4 regions of the Comamonas sp. 7D-2 genome follow, and region 3 is predicted to be linked to each of the others. Evidence: predicted binding sites of a transcription regulator. Region 3 holds the regulator's gene; each other region holds the start of a gene.
What was found. Region 3 encodes LexA, which represses DNA repair genes until DNA is damaged. Its sites were predicted from a motif close to ACTGTATNNNNATACAGT; they were not measured.
Positions count from the first base shown of each region.

Region 1 (8,815 bases), 730 kb from region 3:
GCATTGGGCTGCAGTGCAAAGCCGCATTCGGCCACGGTGCGCCCCAGGCGTATCGCCGTGACCACATCCTGCAGCGGCTTGCGCGAGCGTGCATGCATATGGACATCGCCGCAGGCCAGCAGCGGCAGACCCAGCGCCGCGCCCGCCTGCTGCAAGGTCTGCAGCCACAGGCTGTCGTCGGGCGCCAGATGCAGCTCCACGCCCAGCCACAGGTTATTTGTCGAAAAATGCGCTGAAACGTTTTCCAGAAGAGCGGTTACAGCTATCAAATCCGATGCATCGAGCTGCTCGCGCTGCGGCAGCAGCAGGCATTCGCAGCCTTGCTGCAGCAGCTTCCAGGGACTGGATTCATCAACCAGATAGTCGCCCTTGCCTGAGCGGCTGCGTGCAGCGGTGATGAATTCACAGAGATTGCCCCAACCTTGCAAATCACGCACCAGCACCACGATCCTGAACGAGCCCCAGGCGAATTCGCTGCCATGGATCAGGTGCAAGTCGCAGTCCCGCGCCGCCTCATGGGCGCGCACGGCACCGGCCACCGAACACTCGTCGGTCAGCGCCAGCGCCGCATAGCCCAGGCTTTTGGCCCGGTGCACCAGCTCGGCAGGCGATGAAGCACCGCGCAGAAAACTGAAATTCGAGAGGCAATGCAACTCGGCATAGGCCAGCGGCCCTCTGCCCATGCCCTGAGCCACGGGGCTGGCCGGTATGGCGACAGGCGGCGGCCCTGCGAGGCGCAGTGCGGCAGCGGGCGGCTCGACCAGGATCTGCTCAGCCATACACGCCTTGCGCAAACCAGCTGGCGGGGCTGGCTGTCATGCTCATCAGGTGTTCGCTACGGGCCCGCTCGCGGTAAATCCAGACATGGCCGACCACGGCGTTATAGGCCACGAAATAGTCACGCACGGCCAAGCCGACCGGCGCGCCGGTCTGGGCATCGGCAAACGCATCGCCAGCCGCATCCCACCAGCCGGACTCCAGCCTGTAGGGCCCGGCCTTGAGCTGCAGTGGCCCATGCCATTGGGGACGATTGTTCTGCACGGGCAAGGCCTGGGGCTGGGGCAGCAGCCAGGGCGGCCACAGGGCTTGCCAGGAGTCGGCACAGCCGGGCTGACGGCGTGGCCTGAAGCCGGCTCCCGCCTCGGCCCTGGCGCTAGCCCTGGTGCCGCCTGGCTTCTGGCTCTGCAGCAGCTTCGCCGCAGCTTGCCAGCACTGCATCTGCTCGGGCCGGTGATCGGCCCGCGGCTGCACCATTTGTACGGCTTCCTCACCCCTGCGGGCGCTCAGGCGTTCCACCCATTCATGCCAGGCCAGACTGTCCGACGGGCTCTGGCCCTGAGCGGCAGGCAGGCAGCTCAGCGGCTCGGCCGCCCAGGGAACCGTCTCCAGCGCCTGCAACTCCAGCATGTCCACGGGGGCGCGCCAGCGCTGCTGGCCCAGGTGCTCACGCAACAGGCGCTGCAAATGCGCCATGCCCTGCGTGGGCTGAGCCGTGCGGATGACAAGCGCTCCCCAAGCCGGCAGCTCCTGGCCGTCGATACGGCGCAGATCATGGTGCCAGCGCAATCGCAGCGCCAGCACCGCATGGTGACGGGCCTGCAACCAGGACTGCAGCGCGCGCAACAGCGGCTGCGCGGCATGGAGCACGGCATCGGCATGGTGAGCCGGGTAACCCAGGTCGTGGCGCAGCAGGAATTGCTGGGGCAGTTGCAGCCAGTCAAGCGGCTGGGGCAGCAGACCATAGGCCTCGTCGAGCGCACGCAAGGCCTTGGCTCCAATGCGGCGCGACAGCCCCGCGCGCGGCAATGCTCGCACATCGCCCCAGCTGCGGCAACCCAGGCGCAGCAGCACGGAGCTGTGCTGCTCCAGGGCGCTCAGCGTCCATAGCGGCAGCGCATCGGCATGCAGCGATGACTCGGACATGGACAGGGAAACAGGGACGGAGCCGCAAGGCCGGGCCTGCTGCAGCCGCAGCCGTGCCAAAGCCTGCCAGGCCGTGCCGCCCTGGCCGCGCAGCGGCTGCAATGCCGCATCGCCGCCCCCGGACTCCGGGGGGCCAGCCTGACAAGCTTGCGCAAAAGCACTGTCCAGCCGCGCCAGCAAGACCTCGGCTCCGCCCCAAAGACGCTGCACCAGGCTGGTCTCCATGAGCAAGGCGTCTTCGAGCAAGGCCACACGCGGCGAAAACTCCAGCGCCCACCAGCAGGCACTCTCGGGCACCGGGCTTGACTCGCTCAGGCAGGCCAGAGGCCAGGCCATCCAGTGCTCTGCACTGCCCATCTCATGCCTCCGTCATCCAAGGCGAGGCCGTTGCAGGAGCGGCGACTGTCATGCGCCCTTGCATGAGCATGGCAGCCTCCTCGCTCTGGCGCACATGTCTTTGGGCCTGCGCCTGCAGCACGGGCTGCCAGGCCCACTGCGAAAGCGCGAGCTGTATGGGGCGCTCCAGCAAAGGCCCACGGCGCTTCAGTATCTGTATCCGCAAACCCGGCGCCTGCTGAGCAGCGAAGACTGTCGTAGCTCTCTCCAGTCTCAACCGCAATGCGGCGGGGGAGCTGCGCGACTCGGCCTGCAGCTCCTGCCATAGCCACAGAGGCCGGCCCTGCGAAGCGGCGGCCAGCTGCAAGCGGCGCAGCGTGGACGCGGGAAGTTCGGGCAACCAGGCCAGCACCGCCAGCACATCCCGGCAATGCAGAGCCTGCTCGCAGGCCCAGGCCAGATCCTGGGCACTGCGCCCCGGCTGCACCGCGCACAGCCGCTTGGCGTCAATACCGGCGGCCTGCAATGCCGGGGCAAAAGGCAGATAGGGTGGAGCCACCAGCACCAGTTGGCCCAGCCCTGAATCCGCGCGTGAAGCCGCATGCTGCCGGACACGGGCGGCCAGCGCGGGCAACAGCAAGGCCCACTCCGCATGGCAGTGCGCTGGTTGCTGCAGCTGAATCAAGGCATTGCCGGGCCAGCCGCCGCCCGGCAGCTCGGCATCCAGCGCAGCATGCCCGCTGGGCCAGACCTGAGAGCCGGCGCCCGCCTGCCAGTCCGTGCCGCGCCAGACACCGGGAATCTGTATGGCGGACAAAGGCGGGCTGCCCGCAGCGGGCAGACCCGGCCGCACGCCCTGCTCTGCACCTGTTTGCTGCCGGACAGACTCCGTCATGCCGGGCGGTGAGCCAGGATGGGCCAAGGATGTCAGGGGCTGGGTATGCATGCGAAAGCTCTTGATTACTGTACAAATATACAGTTATCCAAGTTTCCGCGCAAAACAAGACCTTAATATCGGCAGCAGATACAGTCGACCCTTGTAGATCGGACGTCGTGCGCTATCAAAAATACTTTTTCAGGATAGCGCAAGCAGACGCAGCAAAGCATGCCGCGCTGCGGCGTGATGCACAGAATTTTGAAGAAATACCGGTTTAGCGCCTGTCAATCAAGCGCCTGCCGCTATCAAACTTGAGGCCAGCCGTCCTGGGCAAAACTCGCAGTCAATGTCCTCAATTGAGCGACTGCCTGTCGGCATTCATGGCCGAGCTGCGGCCTGCCTGCGGCATCAACTGAGCACAGGCCTCACACCATTCGGCCACGGCGACTTCCAGCGTGGAGCCGCCCTGCCCCAGCGTGGGCCAGCGGCGCAGGCAGTCGTTCATGATGGCCTGCAACTGCCACAGGGCCTCGCGGTTGACCAGGGCCAGCTCACTCATGCCCAAGGCGTCGTCCTTGAAATAGCTCAGCACGTCCAGCTGCTGGCTGGGGTGAGAGCCTGCCTCGGCCAGCTGTTTCTGCAGTTGCGCAAGACTAGCTTCCACGGCCACCGCCGCCTGCGCATCGGGCATTTGCTGCCAGTGCTCGGGAAAGTCGCGCCTGAGTTCGCTCCATTTGCGCAGCGCAGCCTCCAGAGCCGCAATACTGTGGGAGAACTCGGCCTGCAGCGGCGCCAGTGGCTTGCCGGGACTGATTTCGTCGTAGAGCAGCGGCAGAATCAGGTGCACCAGATCGGCCGGATAGCTCTTGTGGTTCATGCGCAGCATGAGCGACAGGCGCTGGCCCGGCATGTCGGTGAATTTCTCGAAGAAGGCCGAGACCACCTCGGCCAGCAACAGCACCTGACCCATGGGCGAAATGGCGTTGCCCTTGATGCCGCGCGGATAGCCGGAACCATCCATGCGCTCATGGTGCTCGAGCACGGCGATTTCCACGGCGCGCGAATACAGTTCGGTACTGCGCACCACCAGCATGGCGGTGACGGAATGCGCGACCAGATGCTTGCGTTCCTCGCCGCTCAAGCGATGGTCCGGGTCGGTCCAGACCGGGTCCATATAGAGCATGCCTACATCGTGCAGCAGCGCGGCCGTGGCCAGCGGCACGCATTCGCGCTCGGTCCAGCCGTTCTTGAGCGCCAGAAAGATCGCCACCAGCGTCATCTGCAGGCTGTGCTGGTAGAGGTCGCTACGCTGCTCGCGCATGACGGTGAGCTTGAAGGCAATGGCCTGGGGCAGCAGCAGACTCTTGAGCGGCGCCAGCAGACGCTCGATATCGCCGATGGACGCCACCATGCGATGCAGCAGATCGACCTGTTCGCATTGCTGGCGCGCCAGAGCGACCAGGGATGTCACGTCGACCAGGTCGCCCGTGATCAGGTTGGCATCGATCGGGTCACGCAGCTTGTGCATGACCAGACGGTCATAGAGACGACTGTCAACACGTGTGCCTTTGTCCACCAGTTTCATGCCCTTATCGGTATAGATTGCATCGCCTGTCATGACCTCCGTATGCTCGGCCATATCGGTGACTGCGCGCAAAAAATGTACATCGGTCTCGTGCCCTTGCGCACCAGCGTTCTCACTCATCAAAGCGCTCTGTTTCTGTCTGCTCAATCAAACTCGATTGTTGCAGATTGCAATAATTTGTGGGCCACAATTAAAGCAAAAACAGCTTGCATCGCTTGCCCTATCGACCCCGATAGCTATTAATTCTGCCAATGCTGCAGAAAAAGGCGCAAAAAAAGAACCGCCGCAGCGGTTCTTGCCCGTGAGCGCAGCGCCGCTTATTTCAGCAGCGTCACACCCGTCTTGGACTGGATCTCGTCAAAGCTCACGCCATCGGCCAGCTCCACCAGCTTCAAGCCTTCGGGGGTCACGTCCATCACGCCCAGATCGGTGATGATCCGATCCACCACGCCCAGACCCGTCAGCGGCAGGGTGCAGCTGGGCAGGATCTTCAGGTCGGTCGTGCCGTCCTTTTTCTTGGCCACATGCTCCATGAGCACGATGACGCGCTTGACGCCCGCCACCAGGTCCATGGCTCCGCCCATGCCCTTGACCATCTTGCCGGGAATCATCCAGTTGGCCAGATCGCCTTTTTCGGACACCTGCATGGCGCCCAGAATGGACAGATTGATCTTGCCGCCGCGAATCATGGCAAACGACTGATCAGAGCCGAAAATGGCCGAACCGGGAAGCGTGGTCACGGTCTGCTTGCCGGCGTTGATCAGGTCGGCGTCGACCTGGTCTTCGGTCGGGAAGGGGCCGATGCCCAGCATGCCGTTCTCGGACTGCAGCCACACTTCCTTGTCACCCGTGTGGTTGGCCACCAGCGTGGGAATGCCGATACCGAGGTTGACGTAGAAACCGTCTTCGAGTTCTTGGGCCGCGCGCGCGGCCATCTGGTCTTGGGTCCAGGGCATAAGAGCCTCCTGAATAAATCTTGATTGACGTTATTGGTAGTCGCCGGAGTCGATCATGGGCTGCAGGTGCGAAACCACACCATCGAGCAAGTGCAGCAGATCGACGCTCTGGCCGTCTTCGAGCCGTTTGAGGACCATGTCGCGAGCCCCCACCTGGATACTGGTTTCGCGGTAGCGCACAACGGGGTCGGTTCCCCAGTCGTCGCTCACCATATGCCAGTCCATATCGTCCATTTCGCAGCTCAGCGCGTCCCCCAGCACCACACCCAATCCTCGGGCCAGCAGCAGGTTGTCGGCCGACACCAGGCCACGATCGAGCAACTGCTGCAGCTGCGCCAGGCCAGAGCGGTCCATGCTCCAATCGCTCAGCCCCAGTTCACGGGCCGCGACCTGGCACACCAGCAAGCGTTCGCGCTCCAGTTGCTCCAGCTCCTGCGCAGCCAGCGCACGAAAGACCGGCATGTCGGCCTGGGCGGCAGCCTCGGGCGAATAGGACGTATCCGCCATATTTCAGGCTTCGCGCACGGTGCGCTTTTCGATGCGCTTTTCGGGATTGGCGTTGTGCACGATGCGGTGCACATAGATGCCGGGCAGATGGATGTCGTCGGGAGCGATCTCGCCCACTTCCACCAATTCCTCGACCTCCACCACGCAGACCTTGCCGCAGGTGGCTGCCGCAGGGTTGAAGTTGCGTGCCGTCAGGCGGAACTGCAGATTGCCGCTCTTGTCCGCGCGCCAGGCCTTGACCAGGGACACATCGGCCACGATGGCGTGCTCCATCACATAGGTCTCGCCATCGAATTCGCGCAATTCCTTGCCCTCGGCCACCAGCGTGCCCACACCGGTCTTGGTGAAGAAGGCGGGAATACCGGCGCCGCCGGCACGCATCTTCTCGGCCAGCGTGCCCTGAGGCGTGAATTCCAGCTCCAGCTCACCGGCCAGGTACTGGCGCTCGAACTCCTTGTTCTCGCCCACATAGCTGGAGATCATCTTCTTGACCTGGCGGGTGTCCAGCAGCTTGCCCAGACCAAAGCCGTCCACGCCGGCGTTGTTGGATGCCACCGTGAGGTTCTTGACGCCGCTGGCGCAAACCGCATCGATCAGGGCCTCGGGAATGCCGCACAGGCCGAAGCCGCCAACGGCCAGCAATTGCCCGTCGGACACCACGCCCTGCAGCGCCGCTTCTGCGGATGGGTAGAGCTTTTTCACACATGTCTCCTTGAAATTGGATGCGCTACGATACTACGTACTTGAGTAAGTAGTTTTTCGTAAAGAGCAGTACCATGGTTGTGGATTACCGGCTGGCGTTCGACGCCGCCCCTGTAGGTCTCGTCATCTCGCGCAACCGCATCATGATTGACTGTAATCGGCAATTGTGTGAAATGTTCCATGCATCGCGCGAAGTACTCATAGGACAGACCTTTCAGGTGCTTTATCCCAGCGTTGACGAATACGAGCGCCTGGGCGCGCGCATTGCCCCGATTCTCAACACCACAGGCATCTATTCCGACAACCGCATCATGAAGCGCGCCAATGGCGAGGTGTTCTGGTGTCATGTCAGCGGCCGCACGCTGGACCGCAACGATCCCCATGCCTCGGGCATCTGGAGCTTCGAGGACCTCTCGGCCCATCGCCCCGTCAAGGCCGAGCTCACGGGCCGCGAACGCGAAGTCGCTGCGCGCCTTCTCGAAGGCATGACCAGCAAGGAAATCGGCAAGGCACTGGCCATCAGTCATCGCACCGTGGAAATCTACCGCGCCCGGCTGATGCGCAAATACGGCGCCTCCACCGCAGCCGATCTGGTGCACAAGCTGGTAGCCGGCTGAGCCGCTGCCACAGCTGATGCCAGGTAGGTCAACGACCTGATTTGATGGCTCATGCTTGTGTAAACAGGCAGGCTCGCATACGCTCAAAAAGTCACAGTCTCAGTCACTTTGCGAAGTATCTGAACCCGACTTTGCGTCGGCTCAAGACTCGACCCACATTTCTTCCTATGGCGCTGCTTAGTAATTTCAATAGCACAACACGCCCTTCAGGCCAGCCGCGCACCGATAATTCATCTCAACCAATCGCAAATAGCTATTGAGTTGAATTGATTGATATCAATCATTGATTGATATCTGTTTCCTGGACCTACCGACCTGTCGGATCGTTGAAACGGAGAGCCCCATGACTACTGAATCCAAGTGCCCCTTCCACCAAGGACAGAACAGCGAAACCGCCGCCGCAGGCAACGCCACCAGCAACAAGGACTGGTGGCCCAATCAGCTTCGCGTGGATTTGCTGAGCCAGCACTCCGCCAAAAGCAACCCCTTGGGTGAAGACTTCAACTACGCCCAGGCTTTCCAGAAGCTGGACTATGAAGCTGTCAAACGCGACCTGCGTGCCCTGATGACCGACTCGCAGGACTGGTGGCCTGCAGACTTCGGCCACTACGGCCCTCAGTTCATCCGCATGGCCTGGCACGCAGCCGGCACCTATCGCATTCAGGACGGTCGCGGCGGAGCCGGTCGCGCCCAGCAGCGCTTTGCGCCGCTCAACAGCTGGCCTGACAACGTCAACATCGACAAGTCGCGCCGCCTGCTGTGGCCGATCAAGCAAAAGTACGGCAACCAGATTTCCTGGGGCGACCTGATGATGCTGTGCGGCAACGTCGCACTGGAAACCATGGGCTTTCGCACCTTCGGCTTCGGTGGCGGTCGCGTCGACACCTGGGAACCCGATCAGGACGTGTACTGGGGTGCAGAGAAGGAATGGCTGGCCCCCACCCAGAACCCGCACAGCCGCTACAGCGGCGAGCGCGACCTCGAGAACCCGCTGGCCGCCGTGCAGATGGGTCTGATCTATGTCAACCCCGAAGGCCCGGACGGCAATGGCGACCCCCTCTCGGCCGCGCATGACATCCGCGACACCTTTGCCCGCATGGCCATGGATGACGAGGAAACCGTGGCGCTGATCGCCGGCGGCCACACCTTCGGCAAGACCCATGGTGCGGGCCCCGCCAGCCATGTGGGCGCCGAGCCCGAAGCCGCCGGCCTGGAAGCCCAGGGCCTGGGCTGGGCCAGCAGCTACAAGTCCGGCAAGGCCGGCGATGCCATCACCTCGGGCCTGGAAGTGACCTGGACCCAGACTCCTGCA
Region 1 is NZ_CP094238.1:2,557,875-2,566,689, reverse strand. It holds gene dnaE (DNA polymerase III subunit alpha) at 1-779, opposite strand, end outside; gene MPZ60_RS11795 (hypothetical protein) at 772-2,280, opposite strand; gene imuA (translesion DNA synthesis-associated protein ImuA) at 2,282-3,205, opposite strand; gene MPZ60_RS11785 (HD-GYP domain-containing protein) at 3,489-4,841, opposite strand; gene MPZ60_RS11780 (3-oxoacid CoA-transferase subunit B) at 5,039-5,677, opposite strand; gene MPZ60_RS11775 (DUF3806 domain-containing protein) at 5,708-6,184, opposite strand; gene MPZ60_RS11770 (CoA transferase subunit A) at 6,188-6,886, opposite strand; gene MPZ60_RS11765 (PAS and helix-turn-helix domain-containing protein) at 6,961-7,503, shown strand; gene katG (catalase/peroxidase HPI) at 7,847-8,815, shown strand, end outside.
Region 1: imuA (translesion DNA synthesis-associated protein ImuA) is a predicted target of LexA. The motif match lies at 3,222-3,239, and genes of this name have one in related genera.

Region 2 (3,040 bases), 1.3 Mb from region 3:
CGAACAGGGCCACGACCCGGCCTGGCTGACCCGCAATGACGCCGACGGCTGGGACTTCAAGCCCGAGACGGTCAAGGCCATCCTGCGCACGATCGAGATGTATAAGCAAGGCCTGGGCGGCAAGCGCATTATTGAAAAGCTCAATGCCGAGGGCCTGCGCATCTACCCAACCAGCAAGGAAAACCAGACGCTACAGGTCTACCGCGTCACCAAAATGCCCCAACTGGCTGGGCACAAGCCCATCAGCGTGGATGGCGACGAGTACTTGCTCAAAGGCTATTACCCACCGCTGCTGTCGGAGCTCGAATGGGAAGACCTGCAACGGGTTGTCAAGAGTTCTGGACGCCGCAGGGTGAAGGGGGATCTGCCCCACGTAATCACCGGCATCGGCATCACGTTCTGCGGGTACTGCGGGCACCCCATGGCCGGGCAGCACCTGGCCAGCAAGAAGCGGCTGTCTGACGGTCGCATTCGGGATGGCTACAGGCGCCTGCTGTGCTCGGCCGCTGCCACCTTCAGTGCGGTGTGCCCGGTTCGCGGCTCAACCTCGGTTGCCCCCATCGAGCGCGCGATCATGTCTTATTGCTCCGACATGATGAATCTGCAAGGCTTGTTTGAAGCGGACACCAGCTCTGAAAGCCGCAAGGAGCTTCTGAAGGCACAAAAGAATGTCGAGGCGATAAAGACCCAGCTCGACAAGCTGACGGACGCAATGCTTGCCTCGGCTGATGAAGGAATACCACTCACATTTGCCCGCCGCGCCCGCCAGCTCGAAGAGGATCTGGCAGTCGCAGAGAAATCTCTGACAGCCCAAGAGCGCGATATCGCCATGCTCGCCCGCCGCGATATATCTGGTGCTGATGAGAAATGGCGGGCACTCGCTGCCGGCGTGGAAGCCCAGGACATAGAGACACGATTGCAAGCGCGCCAGCTTGTAGCGGACACCTTCAGCCGCATATCGGTCTACCACCACGGCCTTCGCCCCAATCACACACCGAAGTCCCGCGACTACTACATTGACCTGATGCTGGTCGCCAAAGGCGGCAGCTCCAGATGGCTTCGCATTGACCGGGATGGCAACTGGGTACATGGCGAAAACTACGAAGCTGCTGACTAATCCATCAGCGCCGCGACGACAAAGGCCCCGTGCGCTGGCAGCAGGGGCTTTCAATATTCGCCCAGAAAAGGCGGCTATATACTGTATGCATGTACAGTCATCGTCTACTGAGCGGCATGCCCGTCCAACTCACTGCCACCCCAGTTGTCTTGCCGCTGGCTGATTGCAGCGTGCGCGCAGGCTTCCCTTCACCAGCCGAGGACTTCTCGGGCAAGCGATTGGACATTACCGAGCTGCTTGTCGAGCACCCACAGGCCACATTCCTGTTGCGCGTGGCCGGGCCATCCATGCGCGAATACGGCATCGATGACGGCGACATCATCGTGGTCGACCGCGCGCTTCGCGCTCGCCATGGCAGCATCGTGGTGGCCTTGCTTGATAACGACTTCACCGTCAAGGTGCTGCACAACGCGGGCGGCTGCTTCAAGCTCAGGGCCGGCAACCCCACCTATCCCGACATCGTCCCCAAAGAAAACCAAGAGCTTGAGATCTGGGGCGTGGTCAAGTCCTGCATCAAACGCTTTGCATGAGCATGTATGTTCGCGCTCATCGACGGCAACAACTTCTACGTCAGCTGCGAGCGAGCTTTCAGGCCTGCCCTTGAGGGCATCCCTGTCGTCGTCCTGAGCAATAACGACGGCTGCGCCATCTCACGCTCCGACGAGGCCAAGGCCCTGGGCGTGAAGATGGGGCAACCGTTTTTTCAATTGCGCGACCTGGTCGAGCACAAGGGGCTTGTCTGCCTCTCACCAAACTTTGAGCTGTACGGCGACATGAGCGACCGCATGATGTCGCTCGCTGCTGGCCTGGGCCCCACCCAAGAGATCTACAGCATTGACGAGTCATTCATCGGGGATCTGGACGGCGTGCGGGATCTCACGCGCCGTGCCTTTGCCATTCGCGCACGCATCCTTAAATGGACCGGCATCCCTACTTGTGTGGGTCTGGCCCCCACCAAGACCCTGGCCAAGCTCTGCAACCACGTTGCCAAGGACTCGGAGCGCAAGCCGGGAAGCTACCCCGCCGAGCTTCAGCGGGTCTGCAACTGGGCCGAACTGTCCGATCAGCAACGCACCGATATTCTCGGCCGCACCGCCGCCGGCGAGGTCTGGGGCGTGGGCCGGCGCATCTCTGCCCAGCTGGCCGAGCAGGGCGTGCTGACTGCGCTTGACCTGGCCAGGCTGCCCGCCCATGCCGCGCGCGATGGCTGGAGCGTGGTACTCGAGCGCACCGTGCGCGAGCTGCAAGGCGTGAGCTGCATGAGCTTGGAGACGGCCCCTGCCGCCAAAAAGCAGATTGCATGCACCCGCAGCTTCGGCCACCCCATCACCACCCTACCCCCATTGATTGAAGCCGTGAGCGAATTTGCAACCAGGGCCGCAGAAAAACTGCGCGCTGGCGGTTTGCGCGCTGGTGCCCTGCATGTTTTCGCACACACATCGCCATTCAGACCAGGCCGCAGGTTCTACGAAACGGCAGTGATTCAACTCCAACCGCCCTCATCCGACACCAAGGCGCTTGTCAATGCGGCCGTGCGCGGCTTGCGATCGATCTACCAGCCCGGCTATCAGCTCTCCAAGGCCGGCGTCATGCTGCAAGACCTGTGCCCTGCAGAAGTGCAGCAAGGCGACCTGCTTTTCGAGGAACCCTGCCGCGATCAAAGCAAGCTGATGGAAGCCATGGACAAGGTCAACAAGCGCTTTGGCAAGGGCACGGTGCATGTGGCAAGCACCGGAGTGCCCGAGCAGGATGAGAGCGGCTGGCGCATGCGCCAAGAGCGCCGAACACCGCGCTACACCACCAAGATTGACGACATACCGATTGCGAGGGCCTGATGAGACGAACCGATGCAAAACAGGCCATTCTGGGCCACTGGGTCAACTGGCAAGAAAGGCTGGCTGAGGCCGACATGCACCCGCACCC
Region 2 is NZ_CP094238.1:1,955,881-1,958,920, reverse strand. It holds gene MPZ60_RS09055 (recombinase family protein) at 1-1,117, shown strand, start outside; gene MPZ60_RS09050 (LexA family transcriptional regulator) at 1,234-1,647, shown strand; gene MPZ60_RS09045 (Y-family DNA polymerase) at 1,654-2,952, shown strand; gene MPZ60_RS09040 (hypothetical protein) at 2,952-3,040, shown strand, end outside.
Region 2: MPZ60_RS09050 (LexA family transcriptional regulator) is a predicted target of LexA. The motif match lies at 1,198-1,215, and genes of this name have one in related genera.

Region 3 (8,815 bases):
GCCTATGGATCAACGACGTTTGATCACCTCTTTTTGCAGCGCCAGTTCACTGCTGGCGCCCTCATCCCGTTTTGCAGGAATACTCCATGGACGCCAAACTTCTCGAACTGCTGGTCTGCCCCGTCACCAAGGGCCCGCTGCGCTTTGACCGCGAGCATCAGGAGCTGATCAGCCACAGCGCGCGTCTGGCCTATCCCGTGCGCGACGGCATCCCGGTGCTGCTGGAAAACGAAGCCCGCACCCTGTCCGACGACGAGCTGGAAGAAGAAAAGCAATAAGCCATGAGCTATACGGTACTGATCCCGGCCCGCCTATCCTCGACCCGTCTGCCCGGCAAGCCCCTGGCTGATATTGCCGGCCTGCCCATGGTGGTGCGCGTGGCCCAGCGCGCGGCTCTGGCCGGCGCAGCCCGCTGCGTGGTGGCGGCCGACGACGAGAGCATTGTGGCGGCCTGCGCCCAGCATGGCGTCCAGGCCATCCTGACCCGCAAGGATCATCCAAGCGGCAGCGACCGTCTGGCCGAAGCCTGTGCGCAACTGGGCCTGTCCGGTGACGATGTGGTCGTCAATGTGCAGGGCGACGAGCCGCTGATCGACCCCAAGCTGATCGAGGCTGTGGCGCAACTGCTGCTGGCCCGTCCCGAAGCCAGCATGGGCACGGCGGCTCATCCTATTGATAGCCTGACGGATTACCGCAACCCGAATGTGGTGAAGGTTGTCTGTGACGCCAAGGGTCTGGCCAGCTATTTCAGCCGCGCACCCATCCCCTGCTCACGCGACCACGGCGATGAAGCCTGGTGGCAGACGGCGGCCCCCAGGACCGGTCACACAGGTTTCACACCGCTGCGCCATATTGGCATCTACAGCTACAAGGCCGGTTTTCTGCGCGAGTTCCCGCAACTCGCGCCCGCCCCCACCGAAGCCATGGAGCAGCTGGAGCAGCTGCGCGCCCTCTGGCACGGCCACCGCATTGCCGTGCATATCACGCCTGATGCACCGGGTGCCGGCGTTGACACGCCCGAAGACCTGGAGCGTGTGCGCGCTGTTTTTGCTGGTTGAAAAAAGACCTGCGCACTTTGGCGACACCAGTCCGCAGGCTGTCTTCATCCGGGGCCGCTCACGCATCAAGCCGGCAGCTGCCCAGTCCGCGCGCGCCACCCCAAAGGGCCCTGGGCCAGTCCAGGAAAGCGCTGATCGCTATACTTTCCGCATAGTCCGAATAGCATATGTAACGGCTTCGGCACCTGGATTACAACTACAGCAATCGCGTTTGCAGCGGATACATGCCTTCAATTGGCCGCACTTGTGACAGCCTTGACTGAATTGTGTAAGCCTGTGTTGGTCTTGTGCGTGCTATCCTTGCCCGCGAAAAAATACGGCCCGGGGACTACGGACGACCACCCGTCTGCCTGGGCCAGCAAGAATTTCTACTCTCCTCAAGGATTTCCATGAAACTGATTTTGTTGGGTGCACCCGGCGCCGGCAAAGGCACTCAGGCGGCCTTTATTTGCCAAAAGTACGGTATCCCTCAAATCTCCACGGGCGACATGCTGCGCGCCGCCGTCAAGGCTGGCACCCCTCTGGGTCTGCAAGCCAAGGCCGTGATGGACGCCGGCCAGCTGGTCAGCGACGATCTGATCATCAACCTGGTCAAGGAACGCATTGCTCAGCCCGACTGCGCCAAGGGCTTCCTGTTTGACGGCTTCCCCCGCACCATCCCCCAGGCCGATGCCATGAAGGCCGCCGGCGTGAAGCTGGACTATGTGCTGGAAATCGATGTGCCCTTCGACGCCATCATCGAACGCATGAGCGGCCGCCGCAGCCACCCCGCCTCGGGCCGCACCTACCACGTCAAGTTCAACCCCCCCAAGGTGGAAGGCAAGGACGACGTGACCGGTGAAGACCTGGTTCAGCGCGAAGACGACAAGGAAGAAACCGTCAAGAAGCGCCTGGACGTCTACAGCAGCCAGACACGTCCTCTGGTGGACTACTACAGCAACTGGGCCAAGGCCGATGCAGCAGCGGCGCCCAAGTACCGCGCCATCAGCGGCACAGGCAGCGTTGAAGAGATCACCGAACGCGCTTTGGCCGCTCTGGCTTCCTGATCGCACTGTTCACTCGCTCATGGCGCCTTGCCGACTTTTGGCGGTCGGGCATCTCTGGGCAAAAAGGCCGGTGTCTTCACCGGCCTTTTTTATTCTCGAACCTCAGGCTCCCTGCCGTTCGGCCGGAGTCCATCCGATGCGGGCAAACTGCACCAAGGTGGAGTTGGCGCCATCAATATTCATAGCCATCTGCGCTCATAATCATTAGTTTTTAGATAAAAAACATCATAAATTCTAGGTAACACGCAGGATAGAAGCTCTCAGAATAAGAGCATCAACCCAATTCGCGAGGCCAACCCATCAGCTCCAGCATCAGGCTGATTCTGGCCTTGGCCGCAGGTAGGCTGCTCACATGGCCATCCCCCGCTCTCTCGGCCTGCACCACCTGCCCCTCCTCGCACCGGGTCGTGATGCGCAAAGCCATGCTCTGCACCTGCGCCCAGTCCAGGGCTGCCCCCAATGCCTGATGGACCGTGCCATTTCCCGTGCCCACCACCACCACGGCACGCACGCCTGCCGCATGCCAGGCCTGCATCACCGCCAGCGCCACGGCACTGTTGCAGCCCGCATGGCTGTGCAGCAACTCCACCTGGGGCCATTGACCTGCGGGCGGTAAAGCGATTGCAGGCAAGCCAGCCGCAGCAGCCCTAGGCAGCCCGCCCGTTGCCCAGCGCACCCGTCCCTCTTCCACCCAGCCCTGCGGGCCGGTGCCACTGCCATCAAAGGCATCCACACGGTAAGGATGCACCTTGCGCACCTGGCGCGCACTGAACACCCGGCCCGCCACCACGGCAAGCACACCGCGGCCAGCAGCTTGCGTATCGGCCGCACAGGCCACGGCATCGCGCAGATTGCCGGGGCCATCGGCCGAGATGGCTGTGGCCGGGCGCATGGCACAGGTCAACACCACGGGCTTTGCCGGGCGCAGAACACATTGCAGAAACCAGGCGGTTTCCTCCAGCGTGTCCGTGCCGTGGGTAATGACGATGCCGCTTACATCATCACGCGCGAGCAACTCGGCACATCGCAGCGCGAGTGCATGCCAGGTCGCGTGATCCATATCCTTGCTGTCCAGCTGCGCCAGCTGCTCCGTCTGCAGCGACGCAGCAGCAACGCGTTCCAGGTCCGGCACGGCCTGCAGCATCTGAGCCACGCCCAGCTGGGCCGCACGGTAGCCCACACTGGTGCCAGCCTGCTCGGCGACACCGGCAATCGTGCCACCGGTGCCCAGGATGACGATATTTTTGTCACGTTCCACTTGCAGTCCTCTTCAAACTGATTAAAAATACAGGTACTGGATGAACACACAGTATTCATCATCGATCGATCAAGGAATGCCCATGGACCACCCCAAGCTCACTCCCCGCCAGCAGCAGATTCTGGACCTCATCCAGTCCAGCATCGCTCGCACGGGTGCGCCCCCTACCCGGGCCGAGATTGCCAGCACCTTTGGCTTCAAGTCGGCCAATGCTGCAGAAGAGCATTTGCAGGCACTGGCCCGCAAGGGCGTCATAGATCTGGTCAGCGGCACATCGCGCGGCATTCGCCTGCGCGCCGATACCGTGCGCACCATCAATGCGGCACGCGGCACCAGCTTTGCGCTGCCGCTCACGGCCCTGGCCCCGCTGGTGCTTCCCCTGGTCGGCCGCGTCGCTGCCGGCTCGCCTATTCTGGCCCAGGAACATATCGATCAAAGCTATTCGGTCGAGCCCAGCCTGTTTGCCGCCAAGCCTGATTACCTGCTCAAGGTCCGCGGCATGTCCATGCGTGACGCGGGCATCATGGACGGCGACCTGCTGGCGGTACAGGCTACGCATGAAGCGCGCAACGGCCAGATTGTGGTGGCCCGCCTCGGTGACGACGTGACCGTCAAGCGCTTCAAGCGCACGCCTCAGGGCATCGAGCTGCTGCCCGAGAACCCCGACTACAAGATCATTCACGTCGATCCTGAAGAGCCATTCGCCATCGAAGGCCTGGCCGTAGGCCTTATCCGCAACAGCATGTTCATGTAACGGGCGACGGCGTCCCTCCGTCCATGCAGCGGAGGCACCGAGCCTCTTTCCCTCTCAAGCCCAGGTGGTAGGCGCGAAGCCGTTGAGCTTCGCCCTGGGCGGAGCTTTGCCTGAAGAACGCAATCCTGCCTTTATCCATGCCGCAAGGTCATCAAAGGAGTTGCCAAATGGGATTCGCCACATCACTGCAGTCTTTGACACGCCGGACCCTGAAAAGCCTGTCGTCCATGCAATCTTTCCCCCCGGACTTGCGTTGCGGCGAGGACGGCGCAGCCGTCACGCAGCCTGCGTCCCTCAATGCCCGTGGGCCGAAGGCGACGCGGATCGGCATTCCTTTCATGCGCGCCAACCGCAGCTGCGGCCGTCTCGCCGGCCATGCGCTTCGCATTCAGTCCGTTGCAGCCGCCCAGCTACATGTGCCGATGACCGCCGAACCTGCGCAGGTCGGCGCTCCGCGACTGCTCAAGATCGTGCAGCGTGAGCCGCGCAGTCAGCCCGAATGCCTGCTGATCTCGGGCCGCATGGCCGATGTCTGCGCCGCGCTGGAGCGTATGGCACTCCATGAGCAAACAGCCCCGCAAGTCTGAAAGCACAGTGAGGTTTGACGGCCTCACTTATGCAGCCCCGAGCCCGACACGCGATAGGCCTGCAGGCGGAGCAACAAAGCTTCCATATGCATCCAGCAGGAAGCCATTTCAGCGCTCTTGGCCCATTGGCTGGCAGATATGACGCCAGACGACTCTGCCAGCAGTGCATAGGCGAAAAACTCGATATTGCCAGAGCAGACCCTCTGCCTTGGCGCCGAACGATCTGGATCGCCATGTAAATTTTTTACTGATGCTCTGCCGGGGTCTGTCCGCCGAAACGCATTTCGCACAAGCCTCGCAGCCTTCTAAACTCCTTGTCAGGCGCGAATATGCGTCAGAGCGGATACCCGGATCAGGGTATTGCGGCACCTCTTCGACAGTGGAAACATTCATATACACATGTCAACGAGGGCGTCTTATGAGTGCCTACCGCAAGCTCTTGCAGCACATACAGGCCAAAGACGCCAATGGGAACCTGCGCCTGATTCTGGTCTATCAGAGCTTTGATGAGGTCGACATGCCGCATGGCGTCTCCATACGCCCGTCTGCCATTTACTTTGAAACTGCCGATCACCAGGAGGTCAACTGGCTCAATCCACAGCAGTTCGAGATAGAGGCCACTGGCGAAATCCTCAATCGCGTTCCTCCTTCGCCCGAGGAATGAGACAACTCGACGCGACCGCCCCGTTACAGAGTCTTACCTCCTGTCTACAACTCTGCTGCATTCAAGAACTAGGCATTGCGCGGCTTGAAATATTGGAATAAATTGATTCTCAGGCACATCTTCCGGCATCAGGAGGCTGAACATGTTCAAGCACCTGCTCATTCCCACCGATGGCACCAAACTGTCAGAGGCTGCCGTGCGTGCTGGCGTTCTGCTTGCGCGTGAACAAGGCGCCAAGGTGACCGGCCTTTATGTCATGCCCGATTACCGCGCCATCATCTACGGCGCGGACGCACTGCTGACTTACAACAGCGCAGAGTTCGAGCGAAGTGCCAACAGCGATGCAGATGCGGCTTTGCAGTTCGTTGACCAGATTGCCAGACCTGAAGGCGTACCCTGCAACTTTGTGCGAGTCACCCACGCCTCTGTCTACCAAGCCATTGTTCAGCAGGCACAGGAATTGCAATGCGACCTGATTTGCATGGCTTCACACGGTCGCAAAGGTATCGGCGGAATTTTGCTGGGCAGCGAAACCCAGCGCGTTCTGACGCACAGCCATATCCCGGTGCTTGTACACCGGCCCGCCTCCACCGGCAAACATTAAGGAGCCAGAAATATCGAATAGCAGTCCTGCATGTCGCACGCTTGCCTTGATACAAGATGAGCAAGCGACTTGCAAGTCATGGCTGCAAAATGCAGGCCAGCCAGTCAGGAGTTGCTGGCCGCTCCCGATGGGGCAACCTGTCAACCGTTCAAACGCGTCAGCAACAGTGCAAGAGCGATAAACGGCGATTGAGGCCAAAGTACGCCTCTGCCAAATATTCAAATGCATTGACTGTGTGAGCTGCAGAACCGGATCGAGAGGACCCCGAAACTTGCCCGCCTTGCGCGGGCATTTTTTTGGCTGCTAGGCACATCGCTCCGATACTTCTCCCAATCGCTCACGATGCCCAGGCAAGGTGAACAGAATCTGGAGATTCTGCGAGTCCATTTGCTGCACCACGATGGAGCCGTCTTCGTGCAGATAGATCCGCACAGTGCGTGCATCATCCAGATCCCAGTGCGCAACGCTCGTATTCACCCCCCGCCAGCCATGCTCCTCGCACAGCCGACGCCGGCGCAAGGCCTTCAAAAATTCCTGCGAAGCACCAAGCTCTGCATTGGTTTGCACCCAACTGTCGATCACCAACTCATAAGCCATCTGCTGCGTATGGCAAGGCTTGGCCAGCTTCATGTGCCTGATCCAGGCATCTAGACGGGAGGCAAAAGTGTATTGCAGGTGGTGGGACATGGGCTTTTTTGAATTCAGTAGGGCACAGGGCTAGATCGCCACTTGCGCATCAAAAATCAGAATTTTCCTACGCCCAATTTACCGAAAAGTGCAGCAGAAACAAAATCTACATCACCAATAGGTTCAGGGTTTAACACTGCTTGATGACTGGCCTGAGAGACAACTGGCAAAGCGCGACTGGCCAGAGCCACGGTGAACCCTGAGCCTGCACGGCGACATATCTCAAGGATTGGATAAGCTGGCTTTTGGATGCTTGTCAGCTGCTCAGCCACCGCATTGCCAAGTATTTCGGGAGTACCTACCGATGACTTGCCTGTTGGAATTCAGGCAAGGCGATTCAGCCCTGCTTTCGATGATTCAGGCCTAGAGCATCGTCTTCCTGAAATTCAATGCGCCCCTCTAAAAATTGTCATCATCAGGCGACTTCTACGCTCAAACCCATGCCGGCTCAGAATAGATTTCATTAAAAAAATCTATCTTTTCACTCAGTTACTTAGCACGGCCACTTCATCAAAAAAAGATGACAGCGGCACCGGCAAAGCACCTCCCCAGCGCTTCAGAGAAGCTCACACAGCAGATCTGCTCTGTCCATTAGCGCGATCTGTAAGTGCCTACATACTTCCTTACATCCGCTTGATACAACATCAGTCAAATGCAATGAAATGTCAGCTCGCAGGTCCTGCGGCAAGTCGTTGAGCACCAGGGAGTGTCGTCATGAGAAAAGTTAATCCTGCCGCCAAGAACGCGAACCGCGCTTTTGTCCGTCTGCACACGTATGTGACCAAGCAATTCGACTGGGATCTCTTCACCAAGGACTACCGGGTAGTCCTGCACACAGACGAGGACGGAGGCGTCACCCTCTATATCGTCAAGGTCTTCGACAAGGATGGACAGCCTGCCGCACTAGGCCCAAAGATCCCTAACCAGATTACGTTCTCTTACCGTCAGGCTCCCATCATGTCGGTATGGACAGAGTTCTTTAACGACGGCAAATTCAGTTGGCGCAATGTCTCCTGCCGCTAGGGCGCGGCGGCGGTGGAGGATGGTGGCTTGGCTGTCGGCATAGACACCCGCCGCAGCGCCAGGAGCGCCATCCTGTCCAACACATTCAGGAGAGTTGCATGACCCGCTTCCAACCGATGCTTGCAACTGCTGCCCTGCTCAGTCTCATGACGCTACATCTCAGCAGCAGCTCCATGGCACAGGCCGCCTTTACAACCCCGGGCGGCTACACCAACTCCTACAGCGGCCAGATCACGGGCAACGGTATCGTGCAATACGGGCTCGAAACACGGCCCTTCCAGCGCATGACCGTCACGCTCAACACCAACAACCCGTCCAGCCAGATGAACGTCTTCAAGGACGGCTCTGCCCAGCCTCTATGCCAAGGCTCGGCCAACAACAACATCTGCACCTTCCGCATCGAGCGTGGTGCCAGCTATCGCGTGCTGATCTTCCTCACGCGTGAAGCCGCCCAGCGTGGCGAAAGCGCACGCTTTACGCTCACCACCGAAGAAAGCACCTGACAGCTTGACTGCCGTCAAGAACCCCTCAGTCCATGGCTTGTAAACTGGCTTCAACAAATTCAAAGTGAAAGCCCGTTACACGATATGGAAAACTTTCCCAAGGACATCTACACCGAGCCCACGCCCGATGTGAATACCCTGGCCAACCTCGGCCCCCTCACCGGCATGGCCGGCATCTGGACCGGCAAGCGCGGCCTGGATATCAACCCCAAGGCTGACGGCCCCGAAAAGCAGGCCTTTATCGAGCACATGGAGTGCCAGCCTATCGATGCGCAAACCAACGGCCCACAGCTCTTCTATGGCCTGCGCTACCACACACGCATCGTCAAGCCCGATGACGTGGAAACCTTTCACGACCAGGTCGGTTACTGGCTGTGGGAGCCTGCCACCGGCAACATCATCCAGACCCTGACCATCCCGCGCGGACAGACCGCCATGGCCACGGGCAAGACCACGGCCGACGCCACCAGCTTCACTCTCAGGGCCGAGCGCGGCTCCACCGTCAACGGTATCTCCAGCAACCCGTTTCTGGAGCATGCCTTCAGAACCGACGCCTATACCATCACCGTCACCAAGCACTCGGACGGCACCTGGTCGTACGAGCAGGAAACCACGTTGACCATCCCCGGCC
Region 3 is NZ_CP094238.1:3,292,445-3,301,259, forward strand. It holds gene MPZ60_RS15170 (Trm112 family protein) at 87-278, shown strand; gene kdsB (3-deoxy-manno-octulosonate cytidylyltransferase) at 282-1,058, shown strand; gene adk (adenylate kinase) at 1,448-2,104, shown strand; gene MPZ60_RS15185 (asparaginase) at 2,379-3,362, opposite strand; gene lexA (transcriptional repressor LexA) at 3,445-4,116, shown strand; gene MPZ60_RS15195 (hypothetical protein) at 4,344-4,703, shown strand; gene MPZ60_RS15200 (hypothetical protein) at 5,122-5,367, shown strand; gene MPZ60_RS15205 (universal stress protein) at 5,510-5,971, shown strand; gene MPZ60_RS15210 (hypothetical protein) at 6,275-6,601, opposite strand; gene MPZ60_RS15215 (hypothetical protein) at 7,373-7,681, shown strand; gene MPZ60_RS15220 (hypothetical protein) at 7,780-8,184, shown strand; gene MPZ60_RS15225 (FABP family protein) at 8,269-8,815, shown strand, end outside.

Region 4 (8,815 bases), 2.1 Mb from region 3:
TAGTCATTGTGTGTTCTCGTCGTCATTAACCACCTGAACCCGAATCGAAACTCAGGCTCATACAATTCGCTTCTCACGCGCGCGCATGCGCACATGTGTGCATATTCAAAGTATCAGAGAAAACATGCCCCGCACATCACTGGCCTCTTCAACGGGTCGACGCATCCAGACCCGGCGCTCCGGCGTTCATGGCAAAGGCGTTTTCGCCGCGCAGGATATTGCGGAAGGCGAAACCATTATTGAGTACGTGGGTGAAGTGATTGACTGGCAGGAGGCGCAGGACCGTCATCCGCATGATCCCAGCCAGCCCAATCACACTTTTTACTTTCAGGTCGACGATGAGCGGGTGATAGATGCCACGCACAAGGGCAATTCCTCGCGCTGGATCAACCACAGCTGCGCGCCCAACTGCTACACCGACGAGATCGACGGTCGCGTCTATATCGTGGCGCTGCGCAATATTGCAGCGGGCGAAGAACTGAACTACGACTATGGCCTGATGGTGGAGGAGCGCTATACGGCCAAGCTCAAGGCTGAATATGCCTGCTACTGCGGCGCTGCGAACTGCCGCGGCACCATGCTGGCGCCGAAAAGGGGCTGGAAACCGCCGATGCCTCACGGCACCCCCTGAGCGGCTTTGCCGCTTCCCCCTCTCTCGCTTCGCGGGAGGGGGACGACGCCATCGCCGCGAGGCGGCTCTTTCTCGGCGTCTCTGAGTTGGAGCATGCCTTGTTCAAGGCGTGCTAGCTGCATAGAAATTTTGGATAAAGAAAAATGACTCAGCCGATTCACTGGAATGCCGAAGCCTTGTGGGAAGCCATTGCACCGCAGTTGCCGGGCTTTACGGTCGAGGTGCTGCCGACCATCGACTCCTCAAATACCGAACTCATGCGCCGCGCACGCGACGGGCTGACGGATCCGGTGCTGTTGATTGCCGAGCAGCAAACCCAGGGCCGAGGCCGCCTGGGCCGCAACTGGGTCAGCGGCGTCGGTGATTCGCTGATGTTCTCGCTGGGCCTGCCGCTGGCACCGCGCGACTGGTCGGGGCTGTCGCTGGCAGTGGGCGTGAGCGTGGCCGAGAGCCTGCAGCCCCAGCTTCCCGCAGCGGGGGCCGCGCCCAAGATCGGCATCAAATGGCCCAACGATCTGTGGCTGGAGGGCGACCGCAAGCTGGCCGGCATTCTGATCGAGACCGCCAGCTTTGTCGGCGGCCAACAGCACGATATGACGGCTCCGCGCTATGTGGTGATCGGTATCGGCATCAATGTGCGTCCCCGTCCCGGTGACGGCATGCGCACGGCCCCGGCCTGCCTGCAGGAGCTTGATGCCGCACTGGATGCGCCTACGGCCCTGGCCTGCATATTGCCCAACCTGGTGGCCGAGGTGCAGAGCTTTGCCCGGCATGGCTTTGCCCCGCTGATGCAGCGCTTTGCCCAGCGCGACCTGCTGGCCGGACGCGAGGTGAATCTGAGCGACGGCACGAGCGGCATGGCTCAGGGTGTGGCTGCCGATGGCGGCTTTCTGGTGCGTACAGCGACCGGGCTGCAAGCCGTGACCAGTTCCGAAATCAGCGTGCGTCCGGCTGGCAGCCCGCTGCAGGCTTGAAATGAAGCACCTCCTGAGGCGCTTTGCGCCTTCCTCCTCTCTCTACGCGCTGCGCGCCAGGGGAGAAGGACGCAGCCCTCGCTGCGGGGTCGCCCAGGCCCTTGCTCGGCTGCCCGCGAGCGGCTGCAGCCCATGGATAACTGATGTGAGAAACCTATGCTGAGAATCGTTTTCCTGCTCTTGCTGCTGGGCAACGCGGGTTACTACATGTGGAGCCACGGCTATCTGGCCGGCATGGGGCTGGCGCCGGAGTTGCAGTCCGAGCCGCAGCGCCTTCAGGAGCAGATCAGGCCGGATGCCCTGGTGCTGCAGCAGCCCGAAGCGGAGCAAGCTCCGGCCGTTGAACCGGCAAAGACTGTGGAGCCCGAAGCGCCTGCGGTGGACGACAGCGCGCCGCCCGCCGCTCCCGAAAGCAAGTCGGATGGCAAGCCCGAAGCTGCAACCGTCGCGGCCAGGGAAACCAAGGACGCCAAGGACGCAAAGGATGCCAAGACCGCCATTAAGGAGCCCGAGGCCTGCTATCAGGCCAACGGCATCGAAGAGGCGCAGGCCGACAGCATTCGCCGTGCGCTGGCGGGCAAGTCCAAGAGCGATTGGGAGCTGGTGGCCAGCCATCAGGGCGGGCGCTGGATGGTCTATATGGGCAAGTTCCCGGACGCCGAATTCATGGACCGCAAGCGCGGCGAGTTGCGCCTGATGAATATCGACTTCGACCGCGCCGGCGGCAGCTTCGAGCCCGGTCTGTCGCTGGGGCGTTTTTCGACGGAAGAAGCCGCCCAGCGCCAGCTGGCGACTTTCGCGCGCCAGGGCGTGCGCACCGCGCGCGTGGTGCAGGAGCGCCCCGATGTGACGACCTATGCGCTGCGTCTGCCCAAGGCCACGCCTACCTTGCGCAACGAAGTGGCGGCGCTGGCTGGCAAGAATCTGGTGCCCAAGGCCTTGCAGGCCTGCGTCAAGTAATTTTCGTAGCTGCTATCGCAAGAAAGGCCTGCATTTGCAGGCCTTTTGCATTGGAAAACCAGTTGCGACAAGCGCAACCAGCTCCTGTTTTTAGTCCAGATGAATATTGGCGACGGCGGCCAGCTTCTTCATCTTGGCCACTTCGCTGGCGATCTGCTTGGTGAAGTCGGCACTCGATGTGCCCGAGGGGTACAGGCCTTGAGCAGCCATGCGCTGCTTGACGGCGGGGTCCTTGAGTGCGGCAATGATGGCTTTTTGCACACGTTCCACTTGTGCGGCGGGCGTGTTCTTGGGGGCCACCAGGCCGAACCAGGAAGGCTCGTTCAGGTCGGGGTGACCGGCCTGCGCATAGGTCTGCACATCGGGCAGCACGTCCAGACGTTCATGCCAGGACACGGCCAGGGCGCGCACCTTGCCCGACTTGATATGGGGCAGCGAAGAGTTCACCTGGTCGAAGTACACGGGAACCTGGTTGCCCAGCACGTCGTTGATGGCAGGAGCCGAGCCACGGTAGGGGATGTGGTGCATTTCGGTGCCCGTGCTCTTGAGGAACTGGGCGCCCCACATATGGCCGATGGTGCCGTTGCCGGGGGTGGCATAGGACACCTTGCCGGGGTTGGCCTTGAGGTAGGCCACAAACTCGGCAAAAGTCTTCACGGGAATCAGCTTGGGGTTGATCACCAGCACGCCGGGGGCCTTGACGATCTCGGTCACGCCCACGAAGTCGTTGATCGCGTCGTAAGGCAGCTTCTTGAACACGGCGGGGTTCACGCCATGGGTGGACAGGGTGGCAATACCGAAAGTCACGCCATCGGTGGCGCGAGCCACTTCTGCCATGCCGATGGAGCCACCGGCGCCGGCCTTGTTTTCAATCACCACGGCCTGGCCGCCCAGCAGCTTGATCAGCACGTCCTGCATATTGCGGGGCACCATGTCGGTGGGGCCGCCAGCGGGGAAGGGCACGACGATGCGCAGAGGACGCGATGTGTCCTGCGCCATGCTCATGCCGGAGAAAGAAGAAGCGGCTGCGGCAGCAGCGGCGGTGTAGATGAATTGACGTCGTTGCATCAAAAAGCTCCCAGGATCCAGTGATTCCAAATTGCTGTCTTGCAGAGCGCAAATAGCGACTCTTCAGACAACCCATGATCGAATTGATTCTAGGGTAAGCGAGAACTTGCCAAATACGCAGTTTCCGATATTTGCATCGGGGCAAACGGGCGCAAAGCCAAGCCTGGCGCGGCTTCTCAGTCTTGACTGGCACCGAATTGGTGCATTTCTAGGTTGTGCTTCACTGCTGTCCGGGCATGGCCTTGAAGCGCACGGTAAACAGCGCCCCCGGCGGGGTATGAGCGGGCCTGGCATCCTGCAGCAGCACTTGCGCGCCGTGCTGACGGGCGATTTCCATGACGATGGGCAGGCCCAGACCGGAGCCGTCGGCTTCGGAGCCCAGCGCCCGATAAAAGGGCTGGAAGATCAGTTCGCGCTCGCCCAGCGGCACGCCGGGGCCTGAGTCCTCGACCTGCAGCAGCAGGATCTGGCCGAAATGATCGGCCTGCACGCGCACGGTGACCACGCCTGGCTGTTCGCTGGTCGATGGCGTGTAGTTGATGGCGTTGTCCACCAGATTGCGCACCAGCTCGGCCAGCAGCGTGGCATTGCCGTTGAGCCAGACACCGGGCGTGCTGGCGCCGGCACCCTCGTAGCCCAGGTCTATGTGCTTGTCCATGGCGCGCGGTAGGCAGTCCTGCACCACGTCGGTGACGATGCGCACGAGGTTGCAGCCCTGCATGGCGGGCACGGCGCTCTCGGCCCGTGCCAGTGCCAGCAGCTGGTTGACAGTATGGGTGGCACGCATGCTTGAGCGGCCGATCTGCGCCAGCGAGCGCTTCAGGTCTTCGGTATTCGTGCCCTCGCGCTGGGCCAGGTCGGCCTGCATGCGCAGGCCCGCCAGCGGGGTCTTGAGCTGGTGGGCCGCGTCGGCCAGAAAACGTTTTTGCGTGGCGATGGAGTCATGCAGGCGCTGCAGCAGATCGTTGACCGAATCGACCAGCGGCACCACTTCCAGCGGTACATCCTTGTGATTGATGGGCGAGAGATCCTCGGGCTTGCGCGCGCGGATGCGCTCCTCCAGCCGGTGCAGCGGCTTGATGCCGCGTGCCAGCGCCAGCCAGACCAGCAGGGCGGCCAGCGGCAGGATGACGAACTGCGGCAGCATCACGCCCTTGATGATTTCCGTGGCCAGCACGCTGCGCTTTTCGCGTGTTTCCGCGACCTGCACCAGGGCGTTGGGCTCGCCGGGCAGCGGCATGCGCACCCAGATATAGGCCACGCGCAGGTCAATGCCCTTGTATTCCTCATCGCGCAGCAGCACCGAGCCGGTGGGCGTGTCCTCGTCGACGGAGGGCGGGCGCGGCAGGTCGCGCTCGCCGGCCAGATATTCGCCCCTGGTGCCGCTGACCTGGAAGAACACCGTGTCCGATTCATCGGCGCGCAGGATCTCGCTGGCCGACTGAGGCAGATTGAACTGCACCTTGCCGCGCTGCACGATGACCAGCTGAGCCAGGGCCTGGGCGTTGTACTCCAGCGCGCGATCGAAGGGCTTGTTGGCCAGGCCCTGGGCCACCAGCCAGGTCAGCGCCAGGCTCACGGGCCAGAGCAGCAGCAGCGGCGTGAGCATCCAGTCGAGGATCTCGCCAAAGAGGGATCGCTGCTCACGCTGAAAAATTTTCATGCTTGTAAAACTGGCGTATTCCAACTCAGGGATGGCCAGCAAGGGCCGCCCCGCAGCAAAGGCCATCGTCCCCCTCGGGGGGAAGCGGCGGGGGCCGCCTAGGCAAAGCCGCTCAGGGGGGGGCTATCTTTTCCAGGCAGTAACCGAGGCCGCGCACGGTGGCGATGCGGATCGGGCCTTTCTCGATTTTCTTGCGCAGGCGGTGGATATAGACCTCGATGGCATTGTTGCTCACCTCCTCGCCCCATTCGCACAGGCGCTCCACCAGCTGGTCCTTGCTGACCAGACGGCCCGCGCGCTGCAGCAGCACCTCCAGCAGGCCCAGCTCGCGCGCCGACAGCTCCACCATCTTGCCGTCGATGGTGGCGACCCGGCCGGTCTGGTCATAGACCAGCGGTCCATGCTTGATGGTGGAGCTGGCGCCGCCCATGCCGCGACGCGTGAGGGCGCGCACGCGCGCTTCCAGCTCGGACAGCGCAAACGGCTTGGCCATGTAGTCGTCGGCACCATAGTCCAGGCCCTGTACGCGCTCTTCGATCGAATCGGCGGCCGTGAGAATCAGCACCGGCAGCGCATCGCCGCGCCCGCGCAGGCGCTTGAGCACTTCCAGGCCGTGCACCTTTGGCAGGCCCAGATCGAGAATCAGCAAATCGAATTCGCTGCTGGTCAGCAAGGCGGTATCGGCCTCGCTGCCGTTGGCCACATGGCTGACGACGGCGCCCGAGCTGCGCAGCGTGCGCAGCAGGCCATCCGCCAGCACCTGGTCGTCTTCGGCAATCAGTATGCGCATGTGTGTCTCCTGCTTGTTATGTGTGCCTGTTTGCACTTTTGCTGCCATTGTAGGGATGGCTCATGGCCGTTCGGGGCAATTCTCGACAGCCGCTCATAGGCGTCAAGAAGGCGTCAATACAGAATCTCAGCAGCCTTCGGCATAGGCTTCCAGGCCCAGCGCGACCACGGTGGCCACATCCGCGCCCACGGCTTCGCGAAATTCGGCCTCGGCCTGGCTTACGGCGTCGTGAAAAGCCTGCAGCCAGGCCAGACCCGCATCGGTGAAGCGCACGCGCCTGGCGCGCGCATCATGCGGGTCGGCCTCGCGCGTGACCAGGCCCCAGGCTTCGCACTGCGCCACCAGATCGGCCATGGCCTGTTTGGTCATGCCGGCCTTGTCGGCCAGATCGGTGAGCCGGTCGCCAGCCAGCGACAGATGGCGCGTGATGTGGATATGGGCCGCTCCTACCTTGTCGCGCGCCGCCAGATTGGATAGCGCCAGCGGCACCTCCACTGCACGCGCCATGAGCTGCAGCACGCGCGCATCGAAGCGGCGCATGGCATGGCCCAGCAAACGGCCCAGATGGGTCTGGCGCCAGGCATCGGCGGGCGGGGTGACGGGGGCGATTTCTGACATGGATAAATAGTAAGGCAAACTGACTAAATATTTAAATAAATCTACAGTATCCGCATCTAAACTACTGTTCAAGCATCCAGCCTGAATGCAAAAACAGGACTGGCCACAGACAGTCATTCACCTACTTCGGAGCCTGATATGAACGCCATCGCCAAGACCAACGACGCCAACAGCGAAAAAGCCAAAGCCCTGGCTGCAGCCCTGGCCCAGATCGAAAAGCAGTTCGGCAAGGGCACCATCATGAAGCTCGGTGAAGGTGAAGCCATCGAAGACATTCAGGTCGTTTCCACCGGCTCCCTGGGTCTGGACATCGCGCTGGGCGTAGGTGGTCTGCCCCGTGGCCGCGTGATCGAAATCTACGGTCCCGAATCCTCGGGCAAGACCACGCTGACGCTGCAGGTCATTGCCGAGATGCAAAAGCAGGGCGGCACCTGCGCCTTTATCGACGCGGAACATGCGCTGGACACCAGCTATGCCCAGAAGCTGGGCGTGAACCTCAGCGACGTGCTGATCAGCCAGCCCGACACCGGTGAGCAGGCTCTGGAAATCTGCGACAGCCTGGTGCGCTCGGGTGCCGTGGACCTGATCGTCATCGACTCGGTGGCCGCATTGACGCCCAAGGCCGAAATCGAAGGCGAGATGGGCGACGCCCTGCCCGGCCTGCAGGCCCGTCTGATGAGCCAGGCCCTGCGCAAGCTGACGGCCACCATCAAGAAGACCAACTGCATGGTCATCTTCATCAACCAGATCCGCATGAAGATCGGCGTGATGTTCGGCTCGCCCGAGACCACCACCGGCGGCAATGCGCTGAAGTTCTATGCCTCCGTGCGTCTGGATATCCGCCGCACCGGCACCATCAAGAAGGGCGACGAGGCCATCGGCAACGAAACCAAGGTCAAGGTCGTGAAGAACAAGGTCTCGCCCCCCTTCAAGACGGCAGAGTTCGACATCCTGTTTGGCGAAGGCATCAGCCGCGAAGGCGAGATCCTGGACATGGGCGTGAATGCCAAGATTCTGGAAAAGAGCGGTGCCTGGTATGCCTACAACGGCGAAAAAATCGGCCAGGGCCGCGACAACTCGCGTGAATTCCTGCGCGAGAACCCCGCGCTGGCCATTGAGATCGAAAACAAGGTTCGCGAAAGCCTGGGCATCAAGCTGCTGCCCGTGGACGGTGCTGCGGCTGCCGAGGCCAAGCCTGCCAAGGGCGGCAAGGGCAAGGTGGACAAGGACGGCGTGATTGAAGGTTGATTCAGTCACCCTGAGGCGCCATGCGCCTTTCGCGAAAGGGGACTACATCCTCGCTGCGGGTGCGGCCCCTGCTTGATGTCCCTGGCTTGGTGAGCGCCAGTGTTTGAGTGCGGGCCTCATGGCTCAAAAGGTTTGCCATCTTTGCGCAGGTTCGTCCTGCGCCTTTTTGTTTCTGGAGATGCGTCGTGAGCTTTGCCAAACTTTCACTCAAGGGCCGCGCCCTCAAGCTGCTGGCGCAGCGCGAGCATTCGCGGCTGGAGCTGCAGCGCAAGCTGGCCGCCCATGTGGAGGAGGGCGACGATCTGAATGCCGTGCTCGACGAGCTGGAGCAGCGGGGCTTCATCAGCGTGGAGCGCGTGGTCGAGTCTGTCTTGCGCAGCAAGGCCGGCCGTTATGGCGCAGCGCGTCTGGTGCATGATCTGCGCAGCAAGGGGCTTGATGACGAGACCGTGCGCCAGGCGGGCGAGCAGCTGCGCGGCAGCGAGCTGCAGCGTGCGCGCGAGCTGTGGTGCAAGCGTTTTGGCAGCGTGCCCGTCGACCTCAAGGAAAAGGCCCGGCAGTTGCGCTTTCTGGCTTCGCGCGGCTTTTCGTCCAGCGTGGCTTCACGCGTGCTGCGCGATGCCCCATACTCCCCTGCACCCGACAGCGAGGACGAGGACTGAGGCGGCCACCCGGTCCCCGCCCGCCAGCGGCGGGAACAGCTTTTCACACCGGAGGGACCCACGTGCTGACTGCTTCGCAACCCCCTGACGCCCCATCCGCCCTGCGCGTGGGCCTGAGTGCCGGCAAATCGCTGCTGGGCGGCCTGATGCTGGGTGCCTTGCTGGCCCTGGTGCTGGGCTGCGGCGCGGCCGTGTTCTATT
Region 4 is NZ_CP094238.1:5,431,016-5,439,830, reverse strand. It holds gene MPZ60_RS25055 (DNA topoisomerase III) at 1-7, opposite strand, end outside; gene MPZ60_RS25050 (SET domain-containing protein) at 125-631, shown strand; gene MPZ60_RS25045 (biotin--[acetyl-CoA-carboxylase] ligase) at 775-1,605, shown strand; gene MPZ60_RS25040 (hypothetical protein) at 1,762-2,565, shown strand; gene MPZ60_RS25035 (tripartite tricarboxylate transporter substrate binding protein) at 2,656-3,633, opposite strand; gene MPZ60_RS25030 (sensor histidine kinase) at 3,854-5,296, opposite strand; gene MPZ60_RS25025 (response regulator transcription factor) at 5,409-6,086, opposite strand; gene MPZ60_RS25020 (MarR family winged helix-turn-helix transcriptional regulator) at 6,213-6,704, opposite strand; gene recA (recombinase RecA) at 6,843-7,952, shown strand; gene recX (recombination regulator RecX) at 8,138-8,614, shown strand; gene MPZ60_RS25005 (hypothetical protein) at 8,677-8,815, shown strand, end outside.
Region 4: recA (recombinase RecA) is a predicted target of LexA. The motif match lies at 6,768-6,785, and genes of this name have one in related genera.